4 regions of the Ensifer sp. 22460 genome follow, and region 4 is predicted to be linked to each of the others. Evidence: predicted binding sites of a transcription regulator. Region 4 holds the regulator's gene; each other region holds the start of a gene.
The links. The regulator LexA, encoded in region 4, represses DNA repair genes until DNA is damaged. The targets are predictions, from matches to a motif close to TGTTCNNNNTGTGTTCNG.
Positions count from the first base shown of each region.

Region 1: parE (DNA topoisomerase IV subunit B) is a predicted target of LexA. The motif match lies at 6,244-6,261, and genes of this name have one in related genera.
Region 2: ruvC (crossover junction endodeoxyribonuclease RuvC) is a predicted target of LexA. The motif match lies at 2,279-2,296, and genes of this name have one in related genera.
Region 3: radA (DNA repair protein RadA) is a predicted target of LexA. The motif match lies at 1,713-1,730, and genes of this name have one in related genera.

Region 1 covers NZ_JBQENZ010000007.1:262,453-270,310, reverse strand. The annotation lists gene ACTJKM_RS11635 (hypothetical protein) at 1-441, opposite strand, end outside; gene ACTJKM_RS11630 (DUF2336 domain-containing protein) at 579-1,712, shown strand; gene ACTJKM_RS11625 (hypothetical protein) at 1,715-1,861, opposite strand; gene ACTJKM_RS11620 (NAD-dependent epimerase/dehydratase family protein) at 1,877-2,818, shown strand; gene ACTJKM_RS11615 (hypothetical protein) at 2,828-3,241, opposite strand; gene ACTJKM_RS11610 (GNAT family N-acetyltransferase) at 3,469-3,939, shown strand; gene parE (DNA topoisomerase IV subunit B) at 4,069-6,129, opposite strand; gene ACTJKM_RS11600 (alpha/beta hydrolase) at 6,371-7,255, shown strand; gene ACTJKM_RS11595 (UbiA family prenyltransferase) at 7,383-7,858, shown strand, end outside.
Region 2 covers NZ_JBQENZ010000002.1:265,171-273,028, reverse strand. The annotation lists gene ruvB (Holliday junction branch migration DNA helicase RuvB) at 1-890, opposite strand, end outside; gene ruvA (Holliday junction branch migration protein RuvA) at 986-1,603, opposite strand; gene ruvC (crossover junction endodeoxyribonuclease RuvC) at 1,723-2,235, opposite strand; gene ACTJKM_RS03515 (LLM class flavin-dependent oxidoreductase) at 2,407-3,408, shown strand; gene ACTJKM_RS03510 (HAD hydrolase-like protein) at 3,417-4,046, opposite strand; gene ACTJKM_RS03505 (YebC/PmpR family DNA-binding transcriptional regulator) at 4,118-4,864, opposite strand; gene ACTJKM_RS03500 (hypothetical protein) at 4,950-5,432, opposite strand; gene ACTJKM_RS03495 (MBL fold metallo-hydrolase) at 5,450-6,283, opposite strand; gene ACTJKM_RS03490 (efflux RND transporter permease subunit) at 6,563-7,858, opposite strand, start outside.
Region 3 covers NZ_JBQENZ010000004.1:257,471-265,328, forward strand. The annotation lists gene ACTJKM_RS07135 (AraC family transcriptional regulator) at 1-381, opposite strand, end outside; gene alr (alanine racemase) at 536-1,675, shown strand; gene radA (DNA repair protein RadA) at 1,833-3,236, shown strand; gene ACTJKM_RS07150 (CvpA family protein) at 3,468-4,091, shown strand; gene purF (amidophosphoribosyltransferase) at 4,237-5,727, shown strand; gene ACTJKM_RS07160 (SDR family NAD(P)-dependent oxidoreductase) at 5,740-6,480, shown strand; gene pssA (CDP-diacylglycerol--serine O-phosphatidyltransferase) at 6,556-7,431, opposite strand; gene ACTJKM_RS07170 (phosphatidylserine decarboxylase) at 7,441-7,858, opposite strand, start outside.
Region 4 covers NZ_JBQENZ010000008.1:240,513-248,370, reverse strand. The annotation lists gene ACTJKM_RS12925 (cryptochrome/photolyase family protein) at 1-1,145, opposite strand, end outside; tRNA gene ACTJKM_RS12920 (tRNA-Asn) at 1,242-1,316, opposite strand; gene ACTJKM_RS12915 (hypothetical protein) at 1,473-1,769, shown strand; gene ACTJKM_RS12910 (thermonuclease family protein) at 1,895-2,617, shown strand; tRNA gene ACTJKM_RS12905 (tRNA-Cys) at 2,770-2,843, shown strand; gene ACTJKM_RS12900 (hypothetical protein) at 3,056-3,388, shown strand; gene lexA (transcriptional repressor LexA) at 3,479-4,204, opposite strand; gene ACTJKM_RS12890 (hypothetical protein) at 4,451-4,747, opposite strand; gene ACTJKM_RS12885 (hypothetical protein) at 5,071-5,703, shown strand; gene ACTJKM_RS12880 (hypothetical protein) at 5,866-6,432, shown strand; tRNA gene ACTJKM_RS12875 (tRNA-Ser) at 6,579-6,668, opposite strand; gene ACTJKM_RS12870 (septal ring lytic transglycosylase RlpA family protein) at 6,982-7,858, shown strand, end outside.

The DNA.
Region 1 (7,858 bases), on a different contig from region 4:
GACGCGTTGATGGGGAGCGCTGGTCGGCTCCAGACAGCCAAGGGACTTGGCCAACGCTGCACCGTTGAAGATCAGCGCTTCCAGGCGGGACGACGAACCTGTCAGCGGATTGGGCGATAACAGGCCTCCCGGCGAGCCGCCGTATTCCGCATAGATCCGAATACGGTTGGGCGCGGTACCGTTGGCGGCTTCCGCAACCCGCAACATCACGTCGAGCCGTTGTATGTCGGCGCGCCCGCGGCATCCGGAAAGCACGATACCGTCGACACCGCTATCGAGCAGCCGTTTCAACGCGTCTTCGCTGAAGCGTTCCAGCGGTTCGATGCGCGCAAGAAGGGCGAAGCTGCGGCCTGCCAAACGCGCCATGCTGCGCACTATTTCTGTGTCACAACCGATATCCATGATGACACCGGCGAGCGCATTGAGCACAGCGACGTCCATGGCCGGAGCCGTACCATTAACGATCAGCAGCGGCCTCATGGTTTGGGAGCGGTTAACAGACATGGTGAACCAATCTTAAACCTTTGCCGGCTAGGGTTTGAACATCGGTGGCATTGGCGTGGTCTAGTGGGGCGTAGGTGATCATACAAGCATTTCTTCGCTGGGTGGAAACGGCGAGAACGGGTGAACGCACCCGCGCCGCCAGTGCGCTCGGTCGCGCCTATGTCGATGCGCAGATGAATGGCCTCGATCGCCGCGCCGCTGAGATGGCGATGACCTTCCTGCTCGACGATCCGTCGCCGAAGGTTCGGCGTGCACTCGCTGATGCGCTTTGTGGCTGCTCGTCCGTTCCGCGCGGCATCATTCTCGGCCTTGCCGAAGACCAGCCGGAAATTGCTTATGTCGTCATATCCCGTTCGCCTGTCTTGAGCGACGAGGACCTGGTCGATCTTGCTGCCAGGGGAACGCTCGAGACGCGTGCGCTGATCGCGGCGCGGAGCTTCGTCTCCCGTGCCGTGTGCGCTGCAATCGCCGAAATCGGCGGTGAGGAAGAAATTCTGATCCTCCTGGAAAACGCCGGCGCCAACCTGTCGCGCCGATCGTTGAAACGCATTGCCGAGCGTCTCGGCTGCTTCGCGGCCGTGCGCGACCTGTTGCTTGCTCGGCCGGACCTGCCAAGCGATGCCCGCCACGCGCTCGTTGAAGAGGTCGGTGCGGCACTGGCCGCCTTCGGCCTCGTGCAGATGGCGATCGGCGAAGCCCGTGTCCAGCGGATCACGCGGGAAGCCTGCGATATCGCCGCCGTCGGCATGGCCGGCACGCTGGCGGTGGAGGAGTTGCCGGGCCTCGTGGTGCATCTGCGTGAGACCGGCCGGTTGACCCCAGCCTTCCTGCTGCACGTGCTGGTGACCGGCCGTGCGGAGTTTTTCTCGGCCGCGATCGTCGATCTCTCCGGCGTTTGCGAGAAGCGCGTGCGCTCCATCCTGTCCGGCGGTCGCGTTCATTCGATCCGTGCTCTGTTTGAGAGCGCCGGCCTCGGCCACGATGTCAGCGAAACCTTTGCTGCGGCCGTGCTTCTCTGGCGCCAGGACACTTCAGCTGGAAACGACAGCACGGCTTCCGTCTCCACAGCGTTGCTCGCGCGGCTGCGGAATGAGCGCCCGTCAGCGATCAACACCGCGATGATCGACCTGCTCGAACGCCTGTCATTTGCCGAGGAGCGGCAGTCGGCTCGCAATTATGCGGAACTTGCGGCGCGGCAGGCCGCCTGACTTCAATTGCGGCGGATTGTATCCGCGACGTCTCCACCCAATTCTGCCGGCGGCCCGATGATTGCGGGTTCGCGGTCAATGAGGAACTGACGCATGAACGTGAGGGCCGACGTGCTGTAACCGGCATAGGCGGCTTTGTCGGGCGTCACGTCGCGCTCCTCCTGTTGCGGCGGGGCTACGACGTACGCGGCACCGTTCGGGACCTGGCGCGCGCAGAGGAGATCGAACGATCGATCCGCGCCGCCGGCGGCACGGAAGCGGCCAAACTCAGTTTTGCTGAAGCGCACCTGCTGGGGGAAAAAGGCTGGGCCGATGCCTTCACTGGCGTTTCCTATGTCATGCACACCGCATCGCCGTTTCCGGCGCGTCTGCCTGCCGACGAGGTCGATCTGATCGGACCAGCGCGGGACGGCACGCTGCGCGTTCTGAAAGCCGCCCGGTCGGCTGGCGTTCGCCGCGTCGTTCTAACCTCTTCGATTGCCGTCATCTACGGGGCCGGTCGTGCGCCATACACCGAGGACGACTGGACCGATCCGCAATCGCCGCTGGCGACGCCCTACTATCGCTCGAAGACCTTTGCGGAACACGCGGCATGGGACTATGCGGCTGGAAAAGGGCTTGAGTTGGTGGTCATCAATCCAGGCATGGTCCTCGGGCCGCTGCTCGGGCGCGAGATCGGCACCTCTGTTGCTGTGGTTCGAAACCTCCTGAAAGGCAGGTATCCCGCTCTGCCGAAGTTCAGCGTACCCGTCGTCGATGTTCGTGACGTCGCCGATGCCCATCTAAGGGCAATGACCGTTGCCGATGAGGCGGGCGAGCGGTTTCTGATCGCTGGAGAGACGTTGTCTCTTGCCGACATCGCGTCCGTCCTGCGCCGTGCGTTTCCGGCGCATGCCGCCAAGCTGCCTACGTTCATTCTGCCGAACTGGCTGGCAGGCTTGGCAGCTCCCTTTGACGCCGGCTTGCGCCTGATCATCCGGGAGTTGGGACGCGACTCCCGCATTTCCAACGAGAAGGCGCGTCGCGTTCTGGGCTGGCAGCCGCGAACCGCAGAGGAGGCGGTGATGGCCAGCGCCGAAAGCCTGATCGGCACTGGTCTGGTGTGAGCGTGCCCGCTAGTTGGTGAAGCGGCGAGCGACCCAGGAATAGCCGTCTTCGATGTAGTGCACCGGCTTTGTGACGATGGTCTTGAGCTTCTCCCGGTCCGGCATGGCGCCGGACAGGAAAGCCAGCGTCCGTTTCGGCAGGTTTTGTTCCGGCTCCGGTTCCGTCACCTGCGAGGGCGGCATCTGGCTCTGTTGCGAGCCGGCCGGTGGTGGGGTGAGGTCGGCAAGGGCGGGGCCGGAGGTTTCGCAAACCGCGACGACGACCGGATAGTTGGCGTTCGAGAACTTCGGTAGTTGCGCCTGCGAGTCCGTGTCGCATTGGGCGATCGACGGCCATGTGCCGTTGACCGTCGAGATGTACTGGCATTGGCTGACATCGTGGTCGCAGCCGAGAATGGTCATGACAATCAGCGCCGCTTGCATGGTGATCCTGTCGGTCCCTGGAGGTTGTGATGCGATCAACCTATGCCTGTGCGATTCTCCCCGAAATAGGGCGGCGTTGCAGGTGATAGGGAACAAATTGTTTCAGCCCGTTAGCCGGATTGATAGGGTAGCACCGGGCGCGCCTGCGTCATTTGACGTATTGGCTGGCGGTACGGGTGGCACTAACGTCCGGCCGCAAACAGTTAAAATCGACAAGGACGAAACAATTGCCTGCCGTAACCATAGCCCTGGAGCAGCCACGCCAAGCGCAGGTCGTGCGTCTGCTGGAACTCTCCGACGCCTATGCCGCTTCGCTCTATCCCGCCGAAAGCAACCACATGGTCGACCTTTCGAGCCTGGAGCAGCCGGGGGTTTCCTTCTTTGTGGCGCGGCGTGACGACAACATCGTCGGTTGCTGCGCCCTGGTAGAGGCCGGCGACGGTACGGCTGAGATCAAGCGTATGTTCGTCGATCCGGAGGCGAGGGGGCTGAGGCTCGGCAAGCTGCTGTTGCAGGCACTGGAAGCGCGCGCAGGTGAACTCGGCTACACGGCAATTCGCCTCGAAACCGGCATCTATCAGCCCGAAGCGATCGGACTTTACAAGGCGGCCGGCTATATCGAGCGTCCGCCCTTTGGTGACTATCAGCCGGATCCGCTCAGCCTGTTCATGGAAAAGCCTGTTCGCCAAGCGGCATGATCTCGCCACGCCGAGTGGTCCCGTGAGCTGAAAATCAAAACGGCGGCGCGAGGGCCGCCGTTCTCAAAATTGATTGCTCAGGGAGTGCGGCGCGCAAGAACGTCATGCGCCTTCGCATCCATCGCCCAATCAGATATCCAGGTTTTCGGCGAACACGGCGCGCTCCTGGATGAAGCGGAAGCGGGCGTCGGCCTTCGTCCCCATCAGATTGTCCACCGCCTCGCGCGTGCCCTCGAAATCAATCTCGTCGATCTCCACCTTGAGCAACGTGCGGAACTTCGGGTCCATCGTCGTTTCCTTGAGCTGCGCGGGCAGCATCTCGCCAAGACCTTTGAACCGGCCGATCTCGACCTTGCCGCGACCGGCGAATTCGGTTCGCATCAGTTCTTCGCGGTGCGCATCGTCGCGGGCATAGAGCGTCTTCGAGCCCTGGCTGATGCGGTAGAGCGGCGGTACGGCGAGATAGAGGTGACCGCCGCGAATGAGCTCTGGCATCTCCTGATAGAAGAAGGTGATGAGCAGCGAGGCGATATGCGCGCCGTCGACGTCGGCGTCGGTCATGACGACGATGCGTTCGTAGCGCAAATCCTCTTCGCGGTACTTGCTACGCGTGCCGCAGCCGAGTGCCTGAATGAGGTCGGTGATCTGCTGGTTGGCGCTGAGCTTTTCGCGGCCTGCGCTCGCGACGTTGAGGATCTTGCCGCGAAGCGGCAGGATCGCCTGGTTGGCGCGGTTGCGCGCCTGCTTTGCCGATCCGCCAGCCGAGTCCCCTTCGACGATGAAGAGTTCAGCGCCTTCGGCCGTGTTCTGCGAGCAGTCCGCAAGCTTGCCCGGCAAGCGCAGCTTGCGCACTGCCGTCTTGCGGTTGACTTCCTTTTCCTTGCGCCGGCGGACGCGCTCTTCGGCGCGCTCGACCACCCAGTCGAGCAGCTTGGCGGCTTCTCCGGGATTGTCGGCAAGGTAGTGATCGAAGGGGTCGCGGAGCGCGTTTTCGACGATGCGCTGTGCCTCGACCGTCGCGAGCTTGTCCTTCGTCTGGCCGACGAATTCCGGTTCGCGGATGAAGACCGACAGCATGCCCGCCGCCGAGATCATCACGTCGTCGGTGGTGACGATCGACGCGCGCTTGTTCTGCGTCAGTTCGGCATAGTTTTTCAGGCCTTTGGTCAGCGCGATGCGGAAGCCCGCTTCGTGCGTGCCGCCCTCGGGCGTCGGGATGGTGTTGCAGTAGGAATGGACCTGCTGGTCGCCGCCGTACCAGGTGACGGCCCATTCGAGCGAGCCGTGGCCGTTGGCCTTCTCCGACTTGCCGGCGAAGATCTCGCGGGTGACGGTGAATTCCTTGCCGAGTGTGGCGGCAAGATAATCCTTCAGGCCGCCCGGGAAGTGGAAGACGGCCTTGTCCGGGATCTCCGAGCCTTCCTGCAGCAGCGACGGATCGCAGGACCAGCGGATTTCGACGCCGCCGAAGAGATAGGCCTTCGAGCGCGCCATGCGGAAAAGCCGTCCGGGCTCGAAATGCGCGTGCGGACCGAAAATATCCGGGTCCGGATGGAAACGAACGCGCGTGCCGCGGCGGTTGTGCACGTCGCCGAGTTCCTCGAGCCCACCCTGCGGAATACCGCGGGAGAAGCGCTGCCGGTAGAGCTTGCGGTTGCGTGCGACCTCGACCTCGAGCGCATCGGAGAGCGCATTGACGACGGAAACGCCCACACCGTGAAGACCGCCCGACGTCTCATAGGCCTTGCCGTCGAACTTGCCGCCGGCATGGAGGATGGTCATGACGACTTCGAGCGTCGACTTGCCCGGGAATTTCGGATGGTTCTCGACCGGGATACCACGGCCGTTGTCCGTGACCGTCAGGAAGCCGTCGGCATCGAGGTGGACTTCGATGAAATTTGCATGACCGGCGACCGCTTCGTCCATCGAGTTGTCGATGACTTCGGCGAAGAGGTGGTGCAGCGCCTTCTCGTCGGTGCCGCCGATATACATGCCCGGACGACGACGAACTGGCTCCAGCCCTTCGAGCACCTCGATCGCCGAAGCATCGTAGTCGCTGCCGTCGCTACCCTTCGGGGCAGGGCGCGGCTCTTCGCGCGCGACTGGTGCCACTGGCACAGCCGGTTTGGCGCTCGGCTGTACGGGCTTCGGTTGCTCGGGCATTGAGAAGAGGTCGCTGTTGTCGTCCATGGGGCCGTTCGGATCGTTCCTGTCACTTGGGGAGAGGCCATAGCAAGACCTCGACTTTGCCGCCATCCCCCGGCGGTCGAATCACCTGAATTCTGCCAGACTCCCGCCGAAAGAGCGAACAAAAGGAGAATGCTGGCATCGCTTGCAGGTGAAATGCCGCCTTTGCGGCCCTGTTACGGAGCAAGTGTTGCTTTGGCGTCCGTGCGATGGCAAGGCTTCCGGCCAAAGAGGGAGCCCGTCATTGGCCGTGTCCACAACTGTTTTTCCGTTTCGCCGGCTTTTTCTGGCTGCGGCCTTCGCCGCAGGCGCTTCCGCGGCTCAAGCGCAGACATTGAAACCCTTCAAGGACGAGCTTTTCTCCTATGCCAAGGTGCTGCAACAAAATGATGGCGGCGACGACCTGACGGTGGAATATCAGGAACTGCGCGACATCAACGAACGGGACGAAATTCCGGAACGCCGGGTGAAGCGCGCCTATGTTTCGCTGGGCGTGAAAAGCGAGCAAGTCAATGAGAAGCTCGACATTGGCGGTCGCTTGCTTGACGTGACCCGTGTCGGTCCGGATCGCGGCGCTGCCTTCACGGTGATCTTCATCCACGGCCGCGGCGGTGATCGCCGGCTCGGCACCAACGATTTTTCCTTCGGCGGTAACTTCAATCGGCTGAAGAACCTCGCCGTCGCCAATGGCGGAGTCTACTACGCGCCGAGCGTCCGCTCCTTCGACACGGCAGGCGCTGCGGATATTGCCGGCCTGGTCAAACAGGTTTCCGAGCACTCAGGCGGTCGCCCCGTGGTGCTGGCCTGCGCCTCGATGGGAAGCTTCATCTGCTGGGGCGTTTCGCGCGATGCCTCCGCGGTCGCGGCTCTCAGCGGCATGATGGTCATGGGTGGCGTAAGCGACCCCGATTTCACCAAGAGCGCCGCCTACAAGGCGAAGCTGCCCATGTTCTTCAGCCATGGCAGCCGCGACAGCGTCTATCCGGCCGAGAGCCAGAAAGCGCTCTATCGCACGCTGAAGGGCCAAGGCTACCCGACACGCTTCGTCCTCTTCGAAACCGGCTCGCACGGCACCCCGGTGCGCATGACCGACTGGCGCGATGCATTGAACTGGATCGGTCGCCGCTGACCTTTGTCCGCGCCGCTGACATTTGTTAACCAGCCCGACAGTTTCCGGGCGAGATTGTGGCCCGCGTTTCCACTCTGGAAAGTTGAAGACGTCATCATGCCCGGCAATTATGGCTGGGATGGAATTCATGGACGCGCGCACCGAGACACGGCACATTCCGCTGTGTGTGGATCTGGACGGTACTTTGTTGGCCGCCGATACGCTGTGGGAAGGTGCGGCGATCATTCTCTTGCGCAATCCGCTGATGCTCTTTCCCATGCTGTTCTGGTTGGCGAAGGGCAAGGCGCGGCTGAAGCATGAGGTGGCCTTGCGTTCCGGCCGCAAGGCTCAGGACTGGCCCTACCGGCAGGCCGTCATCGATCGGCTCGCCGAGGAGAGAAAGGCGGGCCGCGAACTGGTGCTCGTCACCGGCGCTGCACCGTCGGTCGCCAGAGACGTTGCCGATCATGTCGGACTTTTTTCCTCGGTCATGCATTCGACCGATGCGCTCAATCTGACGAGCAGCCGCAAGCGCCAGGCGTTGGTCGATCGTTTCGGCGACGGTGCCTTCGACTATATGGGCAACAGCCGTGACGATATCGCCGTTTTCGAGGTAGCGCGGCG
Region 2 (7,858 bases), on a different contig from region 4:
TCTTCGATCGCATCACGCGGTTCCGAGAGACCGGCGGCGATGGTTTCGATGCCGACAGGCCCGCCGGCGAAATTCTGTGCGATCATGAAGAGATAGCGGCGGTCGAGCTGGTCGAGCCCCATATTGTCGACCAGCAGCCGCGTCAGCGCCTCGTCGGCGATCTTCCTGGTCACGGCTTCGGCGCGCGCCACTTCGGCGAAATCGCGCACCCGCCGCAACAGCCGGCCGGCAATACGCGGCGTACCGCGGGCGCGGCGGGCGATCTCGCGCGCGCCATCGTCTGTCATGCCGAGGCCCATCAGCCGGGAACCTCGGCGCACGATCGATTCCAGTTCCTCGACCGTGTAGAAGTTGAGACGCACGGGAATGCCGAAACGGTCACGCAGCGGCGTGGTCAAGAGGCCGAGGCGGGTCGTCGCCGCGACCAGCGTGAACTTCGACAGATCGATCTTTACCGAGCGCGCCGCCGGGCCTTCCCCGATGATCAGGTCGAGCTGGAAATCTTCCATCGCCGGATAGAGAATTTCCTCGACCGCCGGATTGAGCCGATGGATCTCGTCGATGAAGAGCACGTCGCGCTCTTCGAGATTGGTAAGCAAGGCCGCAAGGTCGCCAGCCTTGGCGATAACCGGACCGGAGGTCGAGCGGAAGTTGACACCAAGTTCCTTGGCCATGATCTGCGCAAGTGTCGTCTTGCCGAGGCCGGGCGGGCCAACGAACAGCACGTGGTCCAGCGCCTCGCCACGGTTCTTGGCCGCTTCGATGAAAATCTTCAGGTTGGCGCGCGCCTCGGCCTGGCCGGTGAATTCGTCCAGCGACTGCGGGCGCATCGTCGCATCGAGATCTTCACCGCGCTTTTCCGGCGTTATCAGACGTGCCGCGTCAGTCATGCATTCGTTCCAATTGGTCGGTCGTCATGGCGCAGGTACCCACCTGCGCCCGGCCCTCTTCCGTTCTGCCTTGAGCGCCCCGCCAAGGCAAGCGATCATCGCGCCAGTTCCTTGAGGCCGAGGCGAATGAGCTTGGCACTGTCGCCCCCCTCACCGCCATTCTTCAGCGCGGCGGCCACCGCATTGGCCGCCTGGTCGCGTGAATAGCCGAGATTGGTCAACGCAGAAACGGCATCCGATACCGGCGCGGACGCAACGCCTTCGCCGAGTTCCTGCTTGAGGCCGATCGATGCCGCCATCTCGCCGGCAAAGGACGGCGCCTTGTTCTTGAGCTCGGTGACGATACGAACCGCAACCTTGGGCCCGACGCCCGGCGCACGCGAGACCGAGGTCTTGTCCTGCAACGCAATTGCATTTGCCAGTTCGCCCGGCGTCAAGGTCGAAAGTACCGCGAGTGCCACTTTCGAGCCGACGCCCTGCACGCTTTGCAGGAGGCGGAACCATTCCCGCTCCAGCGCAGTCAGAAAGCCGAAGAGCTTCAACTGGTCCTCGCGCACATAGGTCTCGATGAAGAGCATCGCCGCCTCGCCGGCCGATCCGAGCTTGGACAGCGTGCGCGCCGAACAAAAGGCGACATAGCCGACGCCATGCACGTCGAGCACGACATGATCCTCGCCGATCTCGTCGATGGTACCCTTCAATTTGCCGATCATATGGCGTCTCTCGCGGTGGGCTGGGATGGTCGCTCAGACCATCGGAAAATTTCTTGTCTACAGTGCCGCGCGTCTACAAGACTCGCTAAGGTCGCTTTAACACTTTAGATCTGCTGCAACTACGCCATCAATGCGGCGAGCCGGCTTGTCACCGATTGGCGGTTGTGAGCATGACAAATGGCGATGGCCAATGCGTCCGCCGCATCGTTGCCCTTGAATTCGACCTTCGGCATCAGAACCTTGATCATCATGTGGATCTGCTGCTTCTCGCCGTGGCCGACGCCGATCACAGCCTTCTTGACCGCGTTCGGTGCATATTCGGCGACCCTGAGGCCCGCGCGCGCCGGCACAAGCATCGCAATGCCACGCGCCTGGCCGAGTTTCAGCGTCGCGGTTGCATCCTTGTTGACGAAGGTCTGTTCGACCGCCGCCTCGTGCGGCTGGTAGCTGTGCACCACCTCGGCAAGCCCGTCGTGCAGCTGGCAGAGTCGCGAGGCGAGATCCATCTCGCCATCGGAGGTCACCGTGCCGGAGGCCACGAAGCGCAGCGAGTTGCCGAGCGTCTCGATGATGCCCCAGCCGGTACGGCGGAGGCCCGGATCGATGCCGATGATGCGAATCGTGTTCTGCATGAAATTCACCCTATGATGCTCGCCCGGACGCTGCCAGCAAAAAGTGAACAAAACAAAAACATACGCACAGGTGAGACGGGCTTCAGGATTTCTTCGCCACTGCCCTTGGATTGAGGAAAATTGAGCTTACATAGCCTTTCATCAATTTCCCTCAATAAAGGGCTCCATGCCATGGCGACTTTCTCCGTCCTCGATCTTTCCCCGATCACGCAAGGAGGCAGCATCGCCCAATCACTCGAAAACTCGCGCCGTCTGGCCCAGGCTGCCGAGGAAAACGGCTACCAGCGCTTCTGGCTCGCTGAGCATCACGGCATGAAAGGCATTGCCAGTGCGGCGACCTCGCTGGTGATCTCGCATGTGGCCGCAGCCACGAAGACGATCCGCGTCGGCTCCGGCGGCATCATGCTGCCTAACCATTCGCCGCTGGTGATCGCAGAACAGTTCGGCACGCTGGCCGCACTCTATCCCGGCCGCATCGACCTCGGCCTCGGCCGCGCACCCGGCACCGACATGCGCACCGCCCAGGCGCTGCGGCGCAACATGGAAGCAAGCGGCAACAACTTCCCGAACGACGTCGTGGAACTGCAGGCCCTGCTCGGCCCTGTCGCAGAGGATCAGAAGATCATCGCCGTTCCGGGCGCCGATACCAACGTGCCGATCTGGCTGTTGGGCTCAAGCCATTTCAGCGCTCACCTCGCCGGCATGCTCGGCCTTCCCTTCGCCTTCGCATCGCATTTCGCGCCAGACATGCTGCTTTCGGCGCTGGAGATCTATCGCGAGCGCTTCACGCCGTCCGAGACGCTCGACAAGCCGCATGTCATGGTCGGTGTCATGGGCGTCGCCGCCGATACGGACGAAGAGGCCAACTATCTCTTCACCTCGATGCAGCAATCCTTCGTGGCGCTGCGGCGCAATGCGCGCGGACAGTTCCCGCCGCCGGTTCAATCGATGGATGGGCTCTGGAGCTATGACGAAAAGATCTTCGTCGACCATTCGATGATGTATGCCGTCGTCGGCGGGCCCGAGACGATCCGCCGGAAAATCGGAACCTTCCTCGATCAGACGAAGGCCGATGAACTGATCATTTCCATGCCGATCTTCGACATGGAGGCGCGCCTGCATTCGCTTCGCCTCTTCGCCGACGCGCAGAAGGAACTCGTCAAGGCCGCATGAAGCCGCAATCAGATCGCTCCGAAGGCCGGGGCGATTTCGTCCATGCGTGAAAAGAACCGGTCCGGTCCGAGCCCCTGCAGAAAGTCCGGATCGGCATAGCCCCAAGAAACGGCGCCAGCCGCCACGCCAACCTTGCGCGCAGCCTCGATGTCGCGCGCCTCGTCGCCGATCGCCAGCACGCGCGCCGGATCAAGACCGGAGTGACGGATCGCCCGCTTGAAGTGCTGCGCCTTGCCGAAAAGCGCCGCGCCACACTCATAGAGATCGACGGTCGCCGCCACGTCGCCGAGCGCGGCGCGAATGCCCTCCTCCGCGTTCGAACTGACAATCGCAATGCCGATGCCTGCCGCCTTCAATCGCAAAAGCAGATCGGCCGCACCTGGAAACAGCCGCACGGACGCGGCCTCGGACGCCATGGCCCGGCGCATGAAGCCGGCAATCTGCGGCAGCTTCCACATTGGCACGCCGAGATGCGCGATGATCTCGCGATTGCCCATCGTCCTCAGTGACTGGAATTCCTCGACGGAAAGCTCGCGGAAGCCGTAGCGCCGTGCAGCACTGTTGCACGCGGCCATGAAGCTCGCCGCCGTGTCGGCAAGCGTGCCATCGAAATCGAAGATCGCGAAGTCATAGGTCATCGGGCCATCCAAAGAAAAACCCGTGCCCTTTCGGACACGGGTGCATATTCCGGTAACGATAGGCCGTCCGATCAGGCCGACAGCTTCGCCAGGATCTCGTCCGACACTTCGAAGTTCGAATAGACGTTCTGGACGTCGTCGTCGTCTTCGAGCGTGTCGATGAGCTTCATCAGCGACTGCGCCTTTTCTTCATCGACCGGCACGGTGTTCTGCGCCTTCCAGATCGCATTGACAGTCTCGGCTTCGCCGAGCGTGTCTTCGAGCGCCTTGGAAACGTCGCCGATCGCTTCGAAACCGCAGATGATGGTGTGGCCGTCCTCGTCGGTGGTCACGTCGTCGGCACCGGCCTCGATCGCCGCTTCCATCACCTTGTCGGCGTCACCGGCGGAGAGCTTGTAGGTGATTTCGCCGACACGATCGAAGGAGAACGAAACCGAACCGGTTTCGCCAAGCGCGCCGCCGGCCTTGGTGAAGGTCGAGCGCACGTTGGAGGCGGTACGGTTGCGGTTGTCGGTCAGCGCCTCGACGATAACGGCAACGCCGCCCGGGCCGTAGCCCTCGTAGCGGACTTCTTCGTAGTTTTCCGCGTCGCCGCCGGAGGCCTTCTTGATCGCCCGTTCGATGTTGTCCTTCGGCATCGACTGTGCCTTGGCGTTCTGGATCGCCAGACGCAGACGCGCGTTCATGGCCGGATCGGCCATGCCGGACTTGGCGGCAACCGTGATTTCGCGCGCGAGCTTGGAAAACATTTTCGAGCGCACCGCATCCTGACGGCCCTTGCGGTGCATGATGTTCTTGAACTGTGAATGGCCAGCCATGGCACCCTCTGCATGCATGAATTTGAATGGAATGGGGCGCCTTATAGTTTTATTGCTGCTTTCCGTCCAGCCGGGGCGCGGCTTTTCAGTCGGCAGAGACCTGCGCACGGCTGAGCAGAAAGCTGTGTCCGTCGTCGCGGCGACAGGAAAGGCCGGTGCGTTCGGAAGCACACGCGAACGGCCCCCGTGACCAGCTTTGCCCATAGTCGAGCACCTGAGCTGCCGAGCAGCAGCTCGGATCGCCAACGGCGTGATTGAGTGTGGCGGCCCCTGCACGGCCGAGCGTGGCGCGCACATAGCGCGGCGCGACGATATCGCAGGCAAGCTCAGGCCCACCGTCCTGAGGCTGGTACACCGCGGTGCCGCCGGCCGGCGTGTAGACGCAGCCGATATTGCCCGACGGCATCATGAACATCTCCTGTTCGCCCACGGGCTGTGCTGCCGTCTCGGGTAGACTTTGCTGCTGTTGTCCTTCGGGAGAGGGCATGCGCGGTGGCGGTGCGCCGCCCGCCGCGGCAAGGGTCGAAAGGGAGAGAAAAATCGAAACGCCGACCACAAGCAACTTCATTGGGCGATCCTGAGTGTTCAGACGCCCTTGAGAATATAAATCAATGGTTTGCTTGGCAAGGAACGCAACGATACTTTGATGCTGGCGCTGTCAGCGAAGCGTTTGTCGTAGTCGTCGCCAAACATGTCCAGAAAGGCGTCGATCGGCGGGCCACGGCGGTGCATCGGCAGGATCAGCGAGGCGCGCAGCCGGCTGACCACCCGGCTCATGCTCTCGGCACCCATGGTCAGGCCGCCATCGACAGGCACCATGAGCACATCGAGCCGGCCGATCTGGCGGTAGTGGCTGTCGTCGAGCTCGTGATGAAGATGGCCGAGGTGACCAATGCAAAGATCCGCTACCTCGAAGATGAAGATCGAGTTGCCATCGTGCTCCATTGCGCCACCCGCACGGATATCCGTCGTGACGTTACGGATATAGGTGTCGCCCACCACGAGGTCGTGACGGGCGGGTACGCCGTTCTCGCCCCAGCCATGCAGCACATTCTTGATCGCCGGGTCAGGCGCCAGCGTATAGTGGCTCGAATGCGCCTTGTTCATCGTCGCGACCGTCGGAGGCGACGAGGGCGCGAACCAGCCATTGTAATCGGTCGCGATCGACACGCCGTCTGGCGTCTCGATCAGAAAGGTGGAATGGCCGAGATAGGTGATCGTTACCTCACCGACCACGGCCTTTCCCTTGGTGGCAGCAACGGGCGTGAAGCTGGCGAAGGTCGCCTGCGGTATGGCTTCTGCAATCGCCTGGCACTGACTGACATGGCGGGGTGGTTGCTGCGCATGCGCGACCGACGGCCAGAACGCGTGAATGAGCCAGATGGCGGCGAACGTGTAGACAAGGTACCGGAGCATCAGCCTTCACCTCTCTCACTTGCTTTTCTGACCTCGGGCCCGAAGGGCACGTGGCAGATAGCCGTTGCACAGCGAATGGAAGCCTTTGCCTTCGCTCGGCCTGATGATGGCGTCACGGGCAGGGAGAGAATTGTTCAAGGGCCTGTCTGCGTCCAGTTACAAACGGCTGCCCGTGCTCACATTTGCGTCACCGCCCTCGGCAGGAACAAGGAAACCTGACTCGTCCAACGACAACGCCCCGGCATTGCTGCCGGGGCGTTGCAACCTTGCGATTGCGTCCCGCTACTCTGCTGGATGGGGCGCCGGTTCGGTCATCGTCGCCGGCTTGCGCCGCCGGAAGGACCTGAGCGCGACGTAAAAAACCGGCGTCAGGAACAGGCCGAGGAAGGTCACGCCGAGCATTCCCGAGAACACCGCGGTGCCGAGCGACTGGCGCATTTCCGCGCCGGGACCGGTGGCGATCATCAGAGGCACCACGCCGAGGATGAAGGCAAAGGCCGTCATCAGGATGGGCCTGAGGCGGAGTTGGCTCGCCTCCACCGCCGCCTCGATCGGGGTCTTGCCCTCGTCCTCACCTTGGCGTGCGAACTCGACGATCAGGATCGCGTTCTTGGCCGCAAGGCCGATCAGAACGATCAACCCGATCTGCGTCAGCACGTTGTTGTCGAGACCGCGGATGGACACGCCGACCAGCGCCGAGAGCACGCCAAGCGGCACGATCAGGATAATCGCCAGCGGCAGCACCCAGCTTTCGTACTGGGCCGCCAGCGCCAGGAACACGAAGACCACCGACAGTGCGAAGATGAACACCGCGGTGTTGCCCGTCTGGCGTTCCTGGAAAGCGAGTTCCGTCCACTCAAAGGTCGTGCCCTGCGGCAGGATCTGGGCGGCGAGCGCCTCCATCTTGTCGAGGGCTGTGCCGGTCGAGACGCCCGGCGCAGGGTTGCCCTGCACCGGAACCGATACGTACATGTTGTAACGCTGCACGAGCGTCGGACCGGCGGTGTCGCGGATCTCGACGAGCGTGCCCATCGGCACCAGCGCACCGGTCGCGGAGCGAACCTTCAGCGCCAGAATATCGTCGCGCTCGATACGGTACTGCTGATCGGCCTGCGCCCGCACCTGGTAGACACGACCGAAGGCGTTGAAGTCGTTGACGTAGGAGGTGCCGAGGTTGATCGACAGCGCCTCGAAGATGTTGGGGATCGGCACGTTGAGCGTGCGCGCCTTGTCGCGGTCGATCGCCAGGAAGTATTGCGGGCTGGAGGCTGAGAAGGTGGTGAAGACCCCGGTCAGCCCTTCCGTCTGGTTGGCCGTACCCATCATCTGATAGGCAAGCCCCAGCGCGCGCCGCATGTCGGCGCCCTGCCGATCCATGATCTGCATCTTGAAGCCGCCGGAGTTGCCGATGCCGCGCACCGACGGTGGCGGTACGGCAATGATAAAGGCTTCCTGGATGCTCTGCAGGCTGCCATAGAGCTGGCCGATGATCTGGTTGGCACTCTGGCCGTGCTTCAACCGTTCTTCGAAACTCTCGAAGGGGGCGAAGACCACGCCCGAATTGGACGCGTTGGTGAA
Region 3 (7,858 bases), on a different contig from region 4:
CGAGAAGGACGGCGTTCCCTTGAAAGCGCGACCGGTCACGTCCTCGATGATGTTCACCAGCAGATCGGCGCTCGGATAGACCATGCGATAACGATAGCCGCTGCCGCCGGGGTGGCCGTCGTGGATTTCGTCGGGGTTGATCAGGTAGAAGAACCCAGGGCCCGCCTCCGAACGTTCGCCCTTGATCTTGCTGATCTGCGAGCCCGCCTCGATCGCGCCGATGCTGAACGTCTCATGTGCATGCGGCGCGAATTCATGGGTAATGAAGGTCGCCGTCAGACATTCCATGCCCATAAAGCGAGGATCGCGCCAAAAGCGCGTGCGCTCACCGCCTTCAATCGGCATGACCTCTATGGCTTCTTCCTGCGAAATCGTCTGCATTGGGCAACCATAGTGACCCGAGGCGATCCCGTCTTGCACAAAAGTGCTCATCCTTCCTTCAGGGCCCGCGTGACGGCGATGCGACAGGCGAGCATTTGCGACCATGGGCCGTTGGCTGTATTGCTCTTCGTATCGTCCACGAAGAGTGTCCGGCATGCTCCCCCCAGAATTTCTTTCCGCCTCCAACCGCCTCACGATCGATCTCGGTGCGCTTACCGACAATTGGCGGACGATGAATGCCCGCTCCGGCAAGGCGCGGGCGGCAGCGGTCCTGAAAGCGGACGCCTATGGCCTCGGCATCGATGATGCAGCCCCTGCCCTCTATGCCGCCGGTGCGCGCGACTTCTTCGTCGCCAATGCCGAGGAAGGTGCGGAACTGCGCCCCCTCGTTCCGGAGGGCCGCATCTACATTCTCGCGGGCATGTGGCCGGGCAACGAAGAGCTCTTCTTCGACAATGACCTGGTGCCGATCATCAATTCCGACGAGCAGCTTGCGGTGTTCATAGCGGCTCTTTCCGAGCGCGGCGACCACCCCTGCGTGCTGCATATCGATACCGGCATGAACCGGCTGGGCCTCTCGGTCGAGGCCGCCGTGGCGCTTGCCAATGACCCGGCGCGACCCGCAAGCTTCTCGCCAGTCCTGATCATGAGCCACCTCGCCTGTGCCGACGAACCGCAGCACCCGTTGAACGCCTACCAGCTCGGGCGCTTCCGCGAAGCGACAGCTGCCTATGAGGGTGTCGATGCAAGCCTTGCCAATTCCGGCGGTGTCTTCCTGGGCGCCGACTATCATTTCGAGCTCACCCGGCCGGGCATCGCCGTCTATGGCGGCGAGGCGGTCAACGATGCCATCAACCCGATGACCCCAGTGGTAACCGCCGAAGCCAGGATCATCCAGATCCGCGAGGTCGCGGCCGGAGGCACGGCGAGCTACGGCGCCTCCGCCCGCTTCGACAGGGACAGCCGCATCGCCACCGTCGCTGTCGGATACGCCGATGGCTACCATCGTTCGGTCTCCGGCGGCGGCGTGACTCTACGGCAGGCAGCCCCGTCAGGGGCATTCGGCTTCCTGCACGGCAAGCGCGTGCCGCATGTGGGGCGCGTCACCATGGACCTCAGCCTGTTCGACGTCACCGACCTGCCGGCCGGTGCAGCGCGGCCGGGCGATTACATCGAGCTTTTCGGCCGAAACATCGCCATTGACGACGTGGCGCGCGCCGGCGGAACCATCGGCTATGAGCTGCTGACCAGCCTCGGGCATCGTTACATCAGGAACTATGTCGGCGCCGTCTGACGTGGCTTTCCTGCATTTTCCTTGCGGCCTTCGCTAAAATTCACCTTTTGTTCCGCGTTCCGCGGCATTATGTGACGACGAAGGTGATTCTTCTGTCGTCGGCGGCATCGCCTCGCATGTGTGCCGGCGGCTCCCAGATTTCGAAAGTCCGATCCTGATGGCGAAAGCCCGTACCCAATTCATCTGCCAGAACTGCGGCACCGTCCACACCCGCTGGGCGGGCAAATGCGAAGGCTGCGGCGAATGGAACACGATCATCGAAGACGATCCGACAGCGGGCATCGGCGGCGGTCCGACGCGCGCGCCGAAGAAGGGCCGCCCAGTGGCGCTCACCACGCTTTCCGGCGAGATCGAGGACGCGCCGCGTATCCAGACCGGCATTTCGGAATTGGATCGGGTGACCGGCGGCGGCTTCGTGCGCGGCTCGGCGTTGCTCGTCGGCGGCGATCCGGGGATCGGCAAGTCAACCGTGCTGATGCAGGCAGCGGCCGCACTTTCGCGTCGCAACCACCGGGTCATCTATGTCTCGGGCGAGGAGGCCGTTGCTCAGGTGCGTCTGCGCGCCCAGCGCCTGGGTGCTGCCGATAGCGACGTGCTGCTTGCCGCAGAGACCAATGTCGAGGACATCCTGGCAACGCTTTCGGAAGGCAAGCGCCCCGATTTGGTGATCATCGATTCGATCCAGACGCTATGGAGCGACATCGTCGATTCGGCGCCCGGCACCGTCACCCAGGTGCGCACCGGGGTGCAGGCGATGATCCGCTTCGCCAAACAGACAGGCACCGCCGTCGTGCTCGTCGGCCACGTCACCAAGGAGGGCCAGATCGCCGGCCCTCGCGTTGTCGAACACATGGTCGATGCGGTGCTTTACTTCGAAGGCGACCGCGGCCACCACTACCGCATCCTGCGCACCGTCAAGAACCGCTTCGGCCCGACCGACGAGATCGGCGTTTTCGAAATGTCGGACAAGGGTCTGCGCGAAGTCGCCAACCCGTCGGAACTGTTCCTCGGAGAACGCAACGAAAAATCGCCGGGCGCCGCCGTCTTTGCCGGCATGGAAGGCACCCGCCCCATTCTTGTCGAAGTGCAGGCGCTCGTCGCGCCGACCTCACTCGGTACGCCGCGGCGCGCTATCGTCGGCTGGGACTCGGCCCGCCTATCGATGATCCTCGCTGTGCTCGAAGCCCATTGCGGCGTACGCCTCGGCCAGCACGACGTTTATCTCAATATCGCCGGCGGTTACCGCATTTCCGAGCCGGCCGCCGATCTAGCTGTGGCTTCCGCACTGGTTTCATCGCTTGCCGGGCTTGCCCTTCCGGCGGATTGCGTCTATTTCGGCGAAGTCAGCTTGTCGGGCGCCATCCGGCCGGTTGCGCATACCGCACAACGCCTTAAGGAAGCCGAGAAACTCGGGTTCTCGCAGGCGGTCCTGCCGTCCGCGTCCACCGAATTGCCGAAAAACGGCAATGGCCGATGGAGCGAAATGGAAAGCCTGCCGGATCTGGTGGCGCGCATCGCGGGATCGCGAAACGCGCTGAGACCGGTGGAGGACGAAGATTGAAGATGCGGGTGTCGCAGACCGTCCACTACTGCATAGTTCCTTAGATCGGGATCGATTTAAGGACAAAATTATGCAGCAGGTCTGAGCGCTACAGCGACCTTTGCGCGCCCGAAAGGACGCGCAGCGCTGTAGGGGCCGCGAAGAGGCTGAAAATGCCCTGAACGTCAAGCAGGGCCGATGGCGGATAGGCTTGAGGAGACCCGGACGAACCGGGTCCGGAGTAAGGACAAAATGCCCATTACAATTCTCGACGGTATCGTTCTCGGCGTCGCCCTGTTTTCCGCAATCCTGGCCATGGTTCGAGGCTTCTCGCGCGAGGTGCTCTCGGTCGCGAGCTGGGTCGGTGCGGCCGCGGCCGCCTATTTCCTCTACCCGCAGCTTCTGCCCTACGCCAAGCAGTACACCAACAGCGATACTGTCGCGCTGATCGGATCGGCGGCGGTGATCTTCCTGGTCGCGCTGATCATCATTTCCTTCATTACCATGCGGATTGCCGATTTCATCATCGACAGCCGCATCGGCGCGCTCGACCGCACCCTCGGCTTCCTGTTCGGTGCCGCCCGCGGCATCCTGCTGGTCGTCGTCGCCATGCTGTTCTTCAACTGGCTCGTCGCGCCGCAGCAGCAGCCGACCTGGGTAACCCAGGCGAAATCGAAGCCGCTGCTCGACAATCTCGGCAACAAGCTGATCGCGCTTCTGCCTGAAGAAGCCGACGCCACCATTCTCGACCGCCTGCGCGGCAAGGACACCACCGGCGAAGGTGAAGGCGAAGCACCGGCGGCGACCCCCGGCCAGACACCGTCGACGACGCCGGAGCAGGCGCCCGCCGACGACGCACCGGCCACCAACGGCTGAGACAGGAACGATTTGCCGACAAAGCCCGCCCCGCGGGCTTTGTCCTTTTGGGGAATAACGCTTGCAGCCGTTTTCAGCTAAGATCGCTTGAAGATGGCGGGCCTGATCACGATATGCGCACCGGTACGGAGCAAAGGCGACAGTGATGACCGATCTGAGATCCATGGAAATCCACGATGAACTCGAAGGCGATGAACTGCACGAAGAGTGCGGCGTCTTCGGCATATTGGGGCACTCGGACGCGGCGGCGCTGACGGCGCTCGGCCTGCATGCGCTCCAGCATCGCGGCCAGGAAGCCGCCGGCATCGTCACCTTCGACGGCAAGCAGTTCTGCACCGAAAAGCGCATGGGCCTCGTCGGCGACCACTACACCGACCCGGCGACGCTGGCAAAGCTCCCCGGCTTCATGTCCATCGGCCACACCCGCTACTCGACGACGGGCGAAGTGGCGCTGCGCAACGTCCAGCCGCTCTTTGCCGAACTTGAAGTCGGCGGCATCGCGATCGCTCACAACGGCAACTTCACCAACGGCCTCACCCTTCGCCGTCAGTTGATCGCCGATGGCGCCATCTGTCAGTCGACCTCCGACACCGAAGTCGTCCTGCACCTGATCGCCCGTTCCAAGCAGGCCTCCTCGTCCGACCGCTTCATCGACGCCATCCGACAGATGGAAGGCGGCTACTCGATGCTGGCGATGACGCGCACCAAGCTGATCGCCGCGCGTGACCCGATCGGCATCCGACCGCTCGTCATGGGCGAACTCGACGGCAAGCCGATCTTCTGCTCCGAGACCTGCGCGCTTGACATCATCGGCGCAACTTACGTCCGCGATGTCGAGAACGGCGAGGTGATCATCTGCGAGATCCAGCCCGACGGATCGATCTCGATCGATTCTCGCAAGCCGGAGGTATCGCAGCCGGAACGCCTCTGCCTGTTCGAATATGTCTATTTCGCCCGCCCGGATTCGGTCGTCGGCGGCCGCAGCATTTACGTGTCGCGCAAGAACATGGGCATCAATCTCGCCAAGGAGGCGCCCGTCGAAGCCGATGTGGTGGTTCCGGTACCGGACGGCGGAACGCCGGCCGCCCTTGGCTATGCCCAGCAGAGCGGCATTCCCTTCGAATACGGCATCATCCGCAACCACTATGTCGGCCGCACCTTCATCGAGCCGACGCAGCAGATCCGCGCCTTCGGCGTCAAGCTCAAGCACTCAGCCAACCGCGCGATGATCGAAGGCAAGCGCGTCATTCTGGTCGATGATTCGATCGTGCGTGGCACGACGTCGGTGAAGATCGTGCAGATGATGCGGGAGGCCGGTGCACGCGAAGTGCATGTGCGGGTCGCGAGCCCGATGATCTTCCACCCGGATTTCTACGGCATCGACACGCCGGATCGCGACAAGCTGCTCGCCAACCAGCATGTCGACCTCGCCTCCATGTGCCGCTACATCGGGGCAGACTCGCTCGAATTCCTGTCGATCGACGGCCTCTATGAGGCGGTCGGCGGCGAGAAGCGCGATCCGAAGGCGCCGCAGTTCACCGACCACTATTTCACCGGGGACTATCCGACCCGCCTTCTCGACCAGGAAGGCGCCAGCAATGTCCGCAAACTCTCGGTTCTCGCCAGCAACGGATAATCAGACAATAAAATGACGATCGATCTCAAAGGCCGGGTGGCCGTGGTCACCGGCGCATCGCGCGGTATCGGCTATTTCACCGCTCTCGAACTGGCCAAGGCCGGTGCCCATGTCGTCGCCTGCGCGCGCACCGTCGGCGGGCTTGAAGAACTCGACGACGCGATCAAGGCGGCGGGCGGTTCGGCGACGCTGGTGCCGTTCGATCTCGCCGACATGGCAGCGATCGACAAGCTCGGTGGCGCCATCAACGAGCGCTGGGGCAAGCTCGACATCATGGTCGCCAATGCCGGCGTGCTCGGCACGATCTCGCCGATCGGCCATGTCGAGGCGAAGGTGTTCGAAAAGGTAATGAACATCAACGTCAACGCCACCTGGCGGCTGATCCGCTCGCTGGAGCCGCTGCTGATCAAATCGGACGCCGGCCGTGCGCTGATCCTGTCGTCGAGCGCTGCGCACAAGTGCAAGCCCTTCTGGGGCCCCTACTCCGCATCGAAGGCCGCCGTCGAGGCGCTGGCTCGCACCTGGGCCGGCGAAACGCAGCGCCTGCCGCTGCGCATCCTCTCTGTCGATCCCGGCGCCACCCGCACGGCGATGCGCGCCCAGGCGATGCCCGGCGAGGATCCGGAGACCGTGCCGCATCCCTCCGAAGTTGCCGCCAAGCTTCTGCCGCTCGTCGGCCCTGACCAGACTGAGACCGGCAAGCTCTACATCGTCCGCGAAGACAAGATCGTCGATTACCGGATGCCGGAGTAAGCTTCGGCGCGCTTTCCAAACAAAAAGGCCACCGTGTCACCACGGTGGCCTTTTTGTACCTTAGCTGAAACTCAGTCAGTCCTTGTCACCCGGCAGGCCGTCGCCGCCTGTCGATGGATGGGCCGGCCAGTCGCCGCCGTATTTGCGCTGCCAGGAGCGCGCGCCGAAAGGCAGCGTGATCAGGTAGCCAAGGGCCGTCACCGCCATCGTCTCCCAGGTATAGGTCATCAGCGTCGCGACATAGAAGACGACGCCGAGAATGGCCGGCAGGACGAGATCGCGGCGCACACGGCTGTTTTCCGACTTGCCGGACCAGACCGGCAGACGGCTGACCAGCAGGAAGGCGATCAGCACGGTGTAGCCCGATGCAATCAGCGCGAAGGTGCGCTCGGGCGCCAATCCCAAGAGGCCGAGATAGACCGGAAGCAGGACCAGCATGGCGCCTGCCGGTGCCGGCACGCCAACGAAATATTCCGACTGCCACGGCGCCTTGGACTGGCGCTCGGCCATGACGTTGAAGCGCGCAAGCCGCAGGCCACAGGCGATCGCGTAGATCAGCGCCGCGATCCAGCCGATCGAGCGGGCCTGATCCAGGATGAAGACGTAAAGCACGAGCGCCGGCGCAACGCCGAAATTGATAATATCGGCGAGGGAGTCCATCTGGCCGCCAAAATTCGACGTCGCCTTCAGCAGGCGTGCAACGCGGCCGTCGATGCCGTCGAGGAAGGCCGCGAGCAAGACCATGGCAACGGCAAGCTCGATGCGGTTTTCGAAGGCGAGCCGAATGCCCGAGAGACCGGCACAGATCGCCAGCACCGTGATCAGGTTCGGGATCATCAGCCGCAGCGGTATCTCGCGCAGCCGAGGACCACGACCGGTGTCGTTTGAACCGCTCGCGTCGCCGGTAGCTTTCGGCGGTTCGGCTGGGTTTTCCTGTTCAGAGCCTTCCATGTACACTCCTTATGCGCGACGGCTGAGGACCGGGCCCTTGGCCGAGCCGAACTCGGCAAGCACGGTTTCGCCGGCAACGGCAGTCTGGCCGACGCTGACGCGCGGCTCGGCTCCTGCGGGCAGGAAGACGTCGAGCCGCGAACCGAAGCGGATCAGGCCGAAGCGCTCGCCTGCGTCCAGCGAGCCGTTCTCATATTTCCAGCAGAGAATGCGACGGGCAACGAGGCCGGCGATCTGGACGACGCCGATCGCACCGTGCTTGGTCTCGATCACCAGGCCGTTGCGCTCGTTCTCGTGGCTGGCCTTGTCGAGCTCGGCATTGACGAACTTGCCGGCGCGGTAGGCGACGCGGGTGATGGTGCCGGCCATCGGCGCACGGTTCACATGGCAGTTGAACACGTTCATGAAAACCGAGATGCGGAGCATC
Region 4 (7,858 bases):
GCGGCGTTGTTGGCCGGATCCGCATCCACGAGGGTGTCGCGAAACCATTGCTCGCCTTTCCGCCAGTCGATCAGCAGGTCCTTGATGAGGAACGAGGCGGCGATCATGCGCACGCGATTGTGCATGTAGCCATGCCGCCAGAGCTGTCGCATGCCGGCGTCGACGATCGGGAAACCGGTCAAGCCCTTGGTCCAGCGGGAAAAATCGCCGTCATGGTCCAGCCAGCGGAAACGATCGAACCGGCGATCGAGATTGCGACGCGGGAGTTCGGGATAGTGAAACAACAGATGGTAGGAGAATTCGCGCCAGGCGATCTCCTTGCGAAAGGTGGCAACACCTTCACCGCCATCGGTCTCGATTCCCTGCGTCGCGTGCCAGACCTGCGCCGGCGAGATTTCTCCGAAGGCGAGGTGGGGAGAGAGCAGGGATGTGCCGTCAGCCTCTGGACGGTCCCGGCGCACTTTGTAGTCTGCAAGCTTTTCGTCGATAAATTCGTCGAGGCGAGTGGTCGCGCCTTTTTCCCCCGGCGCCCATATTTCGCTGAACGTCGCTGCCCAGTTCGGTTTCGTTGGCAGAAGCGACCACGCGTCAAGCTGTTCTGAAGGGGGCCAGCTTTCCGGCGTCGCGATCTTTTGCGGCTCGTCGATCGGTGGAGCCGGCTCAACCTTCGCTTCGAGCGCGCGCCAGAAAGGCGTGAACACGCGATAGGGCCCACCGGTCGTCGTCAACAAGCGCATGGGCTCGTGCAGCAATTGCCCGGCAAAGCTCTCGGCCGCGATGCCCTGAGCTGCGAGTGCTTTCTTCAGGGCCGTATCGGTGGCAATGCTACACGGGTCGTAGCGGCGATTCCAATGGACACGCTTCGCTCCCGATAGGCGCGACACTTCGCTGAGGACGTCCAGTGGGTCGCCGGAGCGGAGAATGAGTCGCGAGCCGATCCGGCCCAGTCGAGCCCCTAACGCTTCCAGCGAATGGTGCAGCCACCATTGCTGCGCCGTGCCCAGCGGACCGTTGCCGCTTTCGTTCGGCTCCCGGATATAGAGCGGAATGACGGCAGCCTCATTGGCCGCAGCCGCAAGGGCCCTGTTGTCGCCAAGGCGCAGGTCCTTGCGGAACCAGACGATGATGGGCGCCGCGTTTGTCATAGGTGCCGTCTAGGACTGGGATTGATCACCGGGGGAACTTAGGTGCAAAATGAAAAAGAGCCATTCGCATTTTCTGCAAATGGCTCTTTTTGAAACTGGCTCCCCGGGCCGGATTCGAACCGGCGACCTGTCGATTAACAGTCGAATGCTCTACCGCTGAGCTACCAGGGATCATCCGCGCCGCTGTTTCGCTGTGCGCTTCAGAAGTGAGGCTGCTAATACGCATGCTTTTCCGATTTGCCAAGCGGTTTTTTCAAAAAAAATGACAAGTTCGGTTGCGAGGCTGTGGAGAAGTCCCCAATTGTGGGAAAAGATGCCGGATAGGGAATGATGAATAAAAACAGGAAGCAGCCGCATTTCGGGATTGATCCGCAGACGCGTCAGATCGTGCTCGGGAAGTGGCGCATCACGCTGCCGGAATCGCCACTGCTGCGTATCCTGTTGGGCTCGCTTCTGGTGTTCTTTGGTTTTCTTGGCTTTCTGCCGGTGCTCGGCTTCTGGATGATACCGCTGGGCCTCATCGTGCTTTCGCACGATATCCCATCCGTCCGCCGTCGCCGGCGTCGCCTGGCTGTTTGGTGGGCGCGCTGGCGCGGACGAGCCGATTCTTCGAACGGCTCGTGAACCGGAGCTATTGCGGTCAAAGCACCCGCCCCGAAGCGGCTGAACCCTTTGTTGAGGGAGGCCGCCGAAAACTTTTCGGCAACCCATCAAACGCATAATGCAGTCGCGAATCAGGATGGGGACGCATGGCCAAAGCCACTACGAAACGTCGAAGCCGGAATTCCGGTCGGAGCAGGGGCAAACAAGGCGGTATGGCGCCGTGGTATCTGGCCGCCGCACTCACTGTCGGCGGCGTGGTCGCTTACGATCATCGCGCCGAACTGCAGCATTGGCCGGTGGTATCGGACGTGGTCGCGTTCACGTCCCGACACGAGTCGAGGCCGAAGCCCGTTCGTGTCGCGCAGAAATCGGACGCGCGTCCCGCGCAGCAGGCGGAGAAGCAGAAGCCGAATCCGATGACAAGAGTTGCCCTCGCCGCTCCGGTGCCGTCCGTCGACGTCGGCGCCAAGGCGCCGACACCCGTGGTGCGGCCCAATGAGGAAGTGAAGACGGCATCCGTTCGCACGGATCAGTTTTATTTCTGCGGGATTCGCAACGACAACTGCGTGATCGACGGCGCCACCTTCCTGTACCACGGCGAAACGATCCGCGTGGCAGACGTCGATGCGCCGCGTATTCGCCAGGCAAGCTGCGACAAGGAACGTTCGCGCGGCTTCTATGCCAAGCAGCGCCTGCGCGAATTGTTGAATGCGGGTGACTTCAGGCTGGAAACGGCGAGCGGCCGTCAGGATGCCAAGGCCGGTGAAAAGCTGCGGCTGGTCACCCGCGGCGACCAGTCTATCGGGCGTGTGCTCGTATCCGAGGGACTGGTGCGGCCGTGGACAGGACACGCGACGCCCTGGTGTTGAGGCCACCCCAGATGCGATCGGCGGAGGTTCGCGATCGCTCTGTGGAAAGTATCCGTCTTACAAATCGACGGCGCGTTTTTCGGAAAATGCCTCTTGCGGTTTTTCTGCAATCATTCTAAATCCGCGCCAACGCTCGGTTATCCGAGCTGTGAGGCCTCGTGGCGGAGTGGTGACGCAGAGGACTGCAAATCCTTGTACCCCGGTTCAATTCCGGGCGAGGCCTCCAAAAACTCTCACCTCATTTTAGTGTGGATAGACGTTCTGCCTCGGGGCAGAGCGATTGCATGGTTGCCTCCCCACGCCCGCGCAAGCCACGTCCATTAGCTATCCGTTGGATCTTATCGCTTCGGTGAAATCGGTAGAGGGGGAACGATGACTCCGCTGACATCAGCCGCATCGGTAGCGTCCGTCATCATCAAAACGGAGGCAATGGCATATATGAAGACGAAACTTGTCCTGACGGCCTTGGCCCTCTTCGCTGCGACCACATTCGAGGCGCGGGCGGAGGATCTGGTTTTCAAGCTGAAGAACAACACCAACGCAGTGCTGACGAACTTCTATACGTCGCCTGTGGGTGTCAATGAGTGGGAAGACGATGTTTTCGGCCGGCAGGTGCTGAACCCCGGAGAAGACATGGAGATCACCATCGCCGACGGCCGGGAGGTCTGCAAGTACGACATGCGCTTCGAGTTCGAAGAAGGCTCCGACCTCGATACGACCGAAGACATGCAGGACCTCTGCGAGCTCGGCGAGTACACCATCCACGAATAAGAGGCGCGCCTTCAGGTCGCCATCAATAAACAGAGCCTCGCCACCGCAAGCGGTGGCGAGGCTCGGTCGGATGCCAGATTTACCTCGGAATCAGTGGTAGCGGCGCATCAGCCCGACGAGCTTGCCCTGGATCTTCACCCGATCGGGCCCAAAAATCCGCGTTTCGTAGGCAGGGTTCGCGGCTTCGAGCGCGATCGATGCGCCCTTGCGCCGGAAGCGCTTCAGCGTCGCTTCCTCATCATCCACGAGCGCCACGATGATATCGCCGGGATTGGCCGTATTGCCATTGCGGATGATCACGGTGTCGCCGTCGAAGATGCCGGCTTCGATCATCGAGTCGCCCTTGACTTCGAGAGCGTAGTGTTCGCCGTTGCCGATCATGTCGAGCGGAACGGTAATGTCGTGCGTGTTGTTCTGGATGGCCGAGATCGGCACACCGGCAGCGATGCGGCCCATGACCGGCACGGAAACCGATGTGTTGTCGGCCACGGGCGTGGGCTTCGGCGGTGCGGCAGGAGCGGCCGCTGGCGCCTTGCCGAGGCTGCCCTCGATCACGCTGGGCGAGAAGCCGCGGCGGGGCTGCTGCTGGCTGGATGCGTAAGCCTCCGGAAGCTTGATGACCTCGAGCGCGCGGGCTCGGTTCGGCAGACGGCGAATGAACCCGCGTTCTTCGAGTGCCGTGATCAGACGGTGAATGCCGGACTTCGACGCCAGGTCGAGCGCATCCTTCATTTCATCGAATGATGGTGGGACGCCTGACTCCTTCATGCGTTCGTGAATGAAGAGAAGCAATTCCTGTTGCTTGCGGGTCAGCATGGCACGTCGCTCCCAGAGGCGTGAAACAAATCAAGAACAGACACTATCTGTTCCATATGTGTTCCGCAAGTGCCTAAAATTCCGTGAATTCAGACAATTGGCGCGTCTGTGCGTGTCGATTGGTCACTTTTACGGGAGCAGAGCGGGTTTGGGCGATGATCGTGCCCAAACGGAGGGCGGCGGCGTAGCGCATTGCGCGACGGCACGGCGATTCGAACGAATCGCGAGCGTTTTCGTGCAAAGAGGCTAGGCCGGCTGCGTGGCGGCGCAGGCGTCTTCGAATTCCTTCACCGTCTCGGCGCTGTTGTCTTCTGGAAGTACGGCGTCCGCCGCATCGGTCGCGACCGGCCTGTCGCCATCATAGACGAACGACTGGATGTAGAACGCGATCGCACCCTTCCACACCTTGCGTCCATCGATCTGATGGCACGGCACGGCGCTCTCGAAATCGGTCTGAAGTTCGTCCACCGTGGCGGCGCTGAGCTTGACGTCAGGCATATTGGGCGATGCGACTATCGAAGCGAGAAGCAGGGCGGCAAGCACGGTGATCGTCCACTTTGATGCAAGGGTGGGACTACGGGGCGGTTAACGATGTGAACCGCGCTTTCGTTCCGAAGTCCAGCAAGCTTGGCGATCACTGTCATGTGTTCAACAGCTCTTTGAGTGCAGGCTGTGGCCGTTTTGCGCCAGGGGCACACAGCGGCAAAGCCGCCTCAGCCTGGCGCGCCGTCCTTGCCGCAATCGCTTGGGTTGCGCCAAGTCGCGGCCTCGCTGCCGGCGTGCACAAATCCGTGTTGTGAAGATGTCGCACCGTCTCGACAGGTTGTAAAAAAACGATAACTTTGCGGGAAAAATGGGGTGGTTGCATGCGTAGATTGTCGTTGGCGGTTCTCGGTCTGTTGGTGGCGGCCGGAGCGGCCTCAGCTGAAGAAGGGCGTTCGAATATCTGGAAAGAGGTCAATGCCTGGACGGTGGGCTCCGATCCGTCCTTGGGCGGCTCGTGCTATGCGGCGACGAGCTACGACGGCGGAATGATCCTTCGAATCGGCTTCTATCCGAGAGGATCGGCGAACCTGGCGTTTCTTTCGATCGGCAATGCCGACTGGAAATCGATCGAGCCGCAGCGGGAGTATGACGTCGCCTTGCAGCTCGACCGTGGCCGCCAGTGGCCGGCTGTCGCGTTCGGCGTGGACCTCACAGGCTCGAAGGCTCTGGTCGTCAACTTCTCCAACACCGACTTCTTCACCGAATTCGTGCGCAAGAACACGCTGGCGCTGGCGTTCGAAGGGCGCGTCGTGGCGAGCCTCAGTCTGCGCGATTCGATGAAGGCCGTCAGCGAGATGTTCAAATGCCAGGAGGCGGTGATTGCGTTGATGCCAAACGGCGGGCAGGGGGCGGCCGCCGATCCGTTTGCGGGCGCCGGCGGGAATGCGCCAAACAATGACCCCTTTGCTGGTGGCGGCCAGACCAAGTCGTCGAAAGATCCCTTTGCCATGTGATCTTTGGCGTGAGCGTCGTTCCGCTGCGAGAGGTGAATATTCCTAAGATTTTGCATGGGTTGCGGGTCACCCACCCTCGACAGTCACGCGGCGACCTATCAAAATGCGGGCAAACGGGGGTTTTGCATGCGTAGATTGCTGTTCGGGTTGGTGAGCTGTCTGATGGCCACGGGACCGGCCGTGGCTGAGGAGTCCGAGATCATCAAATGGAAGGAAGTCGGCGGCTGGACCGTTGCTTCCGACACGTCGATGGAAGGCTCGTGTTTCATCACGTCGATATTCGAAGGCGGAATCAGGCTGCGCCTGGGGTTCTATCCCAAGGGCTCCGAATCGCCACTCTACATGAGTTTCGCCAGCGACGATTGGAAGTCGCTCGAGGTCGGCAAGGACTATGACCTGACGTTCCGCTTCGACAAGAGCGATCCCTGGAGTGCGGCGGCGACCGCCGCCGGCGACGAGAGCGGCAAGTTCCTGTTCGTGAACGTCACCGATGCGGAATTCCTGACGGGGTTCGTGCGCAAAAGGACGTTGGCGATCGCCTTTGACGATCGCGTTGTCGCAAACCTCAGTCTGCGCGGCACCGGCCCGGCGGCGGAAGAACTCCTGAAATGCCAGCGAGCCGTGGATGAGATCATCGCCGACGAGGGCCGCAAATCCAAGGAGAAGAAGTCCGATCCGTTCAACGCGCCAAACGAGAAACGCTCAGCGCGTGATCCGTTCAGCCTCTAACCCGCGGCTTGAGTGAAAGGCGGAGGGCCCAGTCGTCGTCTGCCCGAGGCGAACCACACGGCGCTGACGCCTGCCGACAAGCGCTCGTTAAAATGAAGCACCGCCAGGGATGGCGGTCCATCGTCGGACTATATTTCTTGGGAAAATGGCGGACAGGGTGGGATTCGAACCCACGGTACGGTTTCCCGTACGCTGGTTTTCAAGACCAGAGCCTTAAACCACTCGGCCACCTGTCCTTGCCTGAGCTCGCAGTCAACTGCTTACCGGGCACGGCGTTATTGCGCAAAGCCCCGTCGCTTTGCAAGATTTAACATGCGTCGCTGAAAGATTTTCTCGATGGCCGGACTGGAGTGCGCGGGCACGCTTTGCCGGTAATCATCTGTAAACCATAACGCATGAAATCCGGCGCTGATCTGTGGATGAGTTCGCATTTTCGCCTTGTTGCTGTCATGTTTACTCGACTGTTCCGTTTCGGGACGCCGAGATTTCCGCTGGGGGCACGAGCGGAAGGTTTCGAGTACGGCTTATTCGATCGATGTTGTGGGACAGATGACATCCAGTAAAAATGCGGCATATCTGGTCAAGGGACTGCGCCTTGCGGCAATTCCTGCGCTGTGCGTAACGCTCGCGGCCTGCGGATCCACGTCGAGCATCAAAAAGAAGCCGCGGAGCAAGGAATACTTCGCCGAATCCGTTTACGGCGTGAAGGCGAGCCCGCGCGTTGCCACCGGTAACAACATCCCCAAGGGCGGCGGACGCTATCAGGTCGGCAAGGCCTATCAGGTCAAGGGCAAGTGGTATCAGCCGAAGGAAGACTTCGGCTACAACAAGACCGGTACGGCTTCCTGGTACGGCTCGGCCTTTCATGGTCGCCTGACCGCCAACGGTGAGGTCTATGACAAGGCCCATCTGTCGGCCGCCCATCCGACGTTCCCGCTGCCGAGCTACGCGCGCGTCACCAACATGGAAAACGGTACGTCGGTCATCGTGCGCGTCAACGATCGCGGCCCCTATGAATTCGGCCGGATCATCGACGTTTCCTCGAAGACGGCCGACATGCTCGATATCAAGCGCAAGGGCAGCGCGCAGGTGCGCGTGCAATATGTCGGCCGCGCGCCGCTTGAAGGCAACGACATGCCCTATCTGATGGCGTCCTACGTCCAGAAGGGCGAACGTGGCCCGAGCGTGATGCCGGAAGGCCAGATCGCGACCGGCGTAATGGTCGCCTCCAACGAGCCGTTCCGCAATCAGACCCTTGGCACGATCACCGTCCCCGCAAAGGCCTCGCTCGATGTTGGCGAACCGGTGACGGCGCTCGCAGCCCCCGTGCCGCAGTCCGCCCAGCCGCAATCGCTGAACGAGTTCGTGATGCTGCCGGAAATCGGCCCGATCCCGCGTGAGCGGCCCGAGTTCATCCCGATGCCCG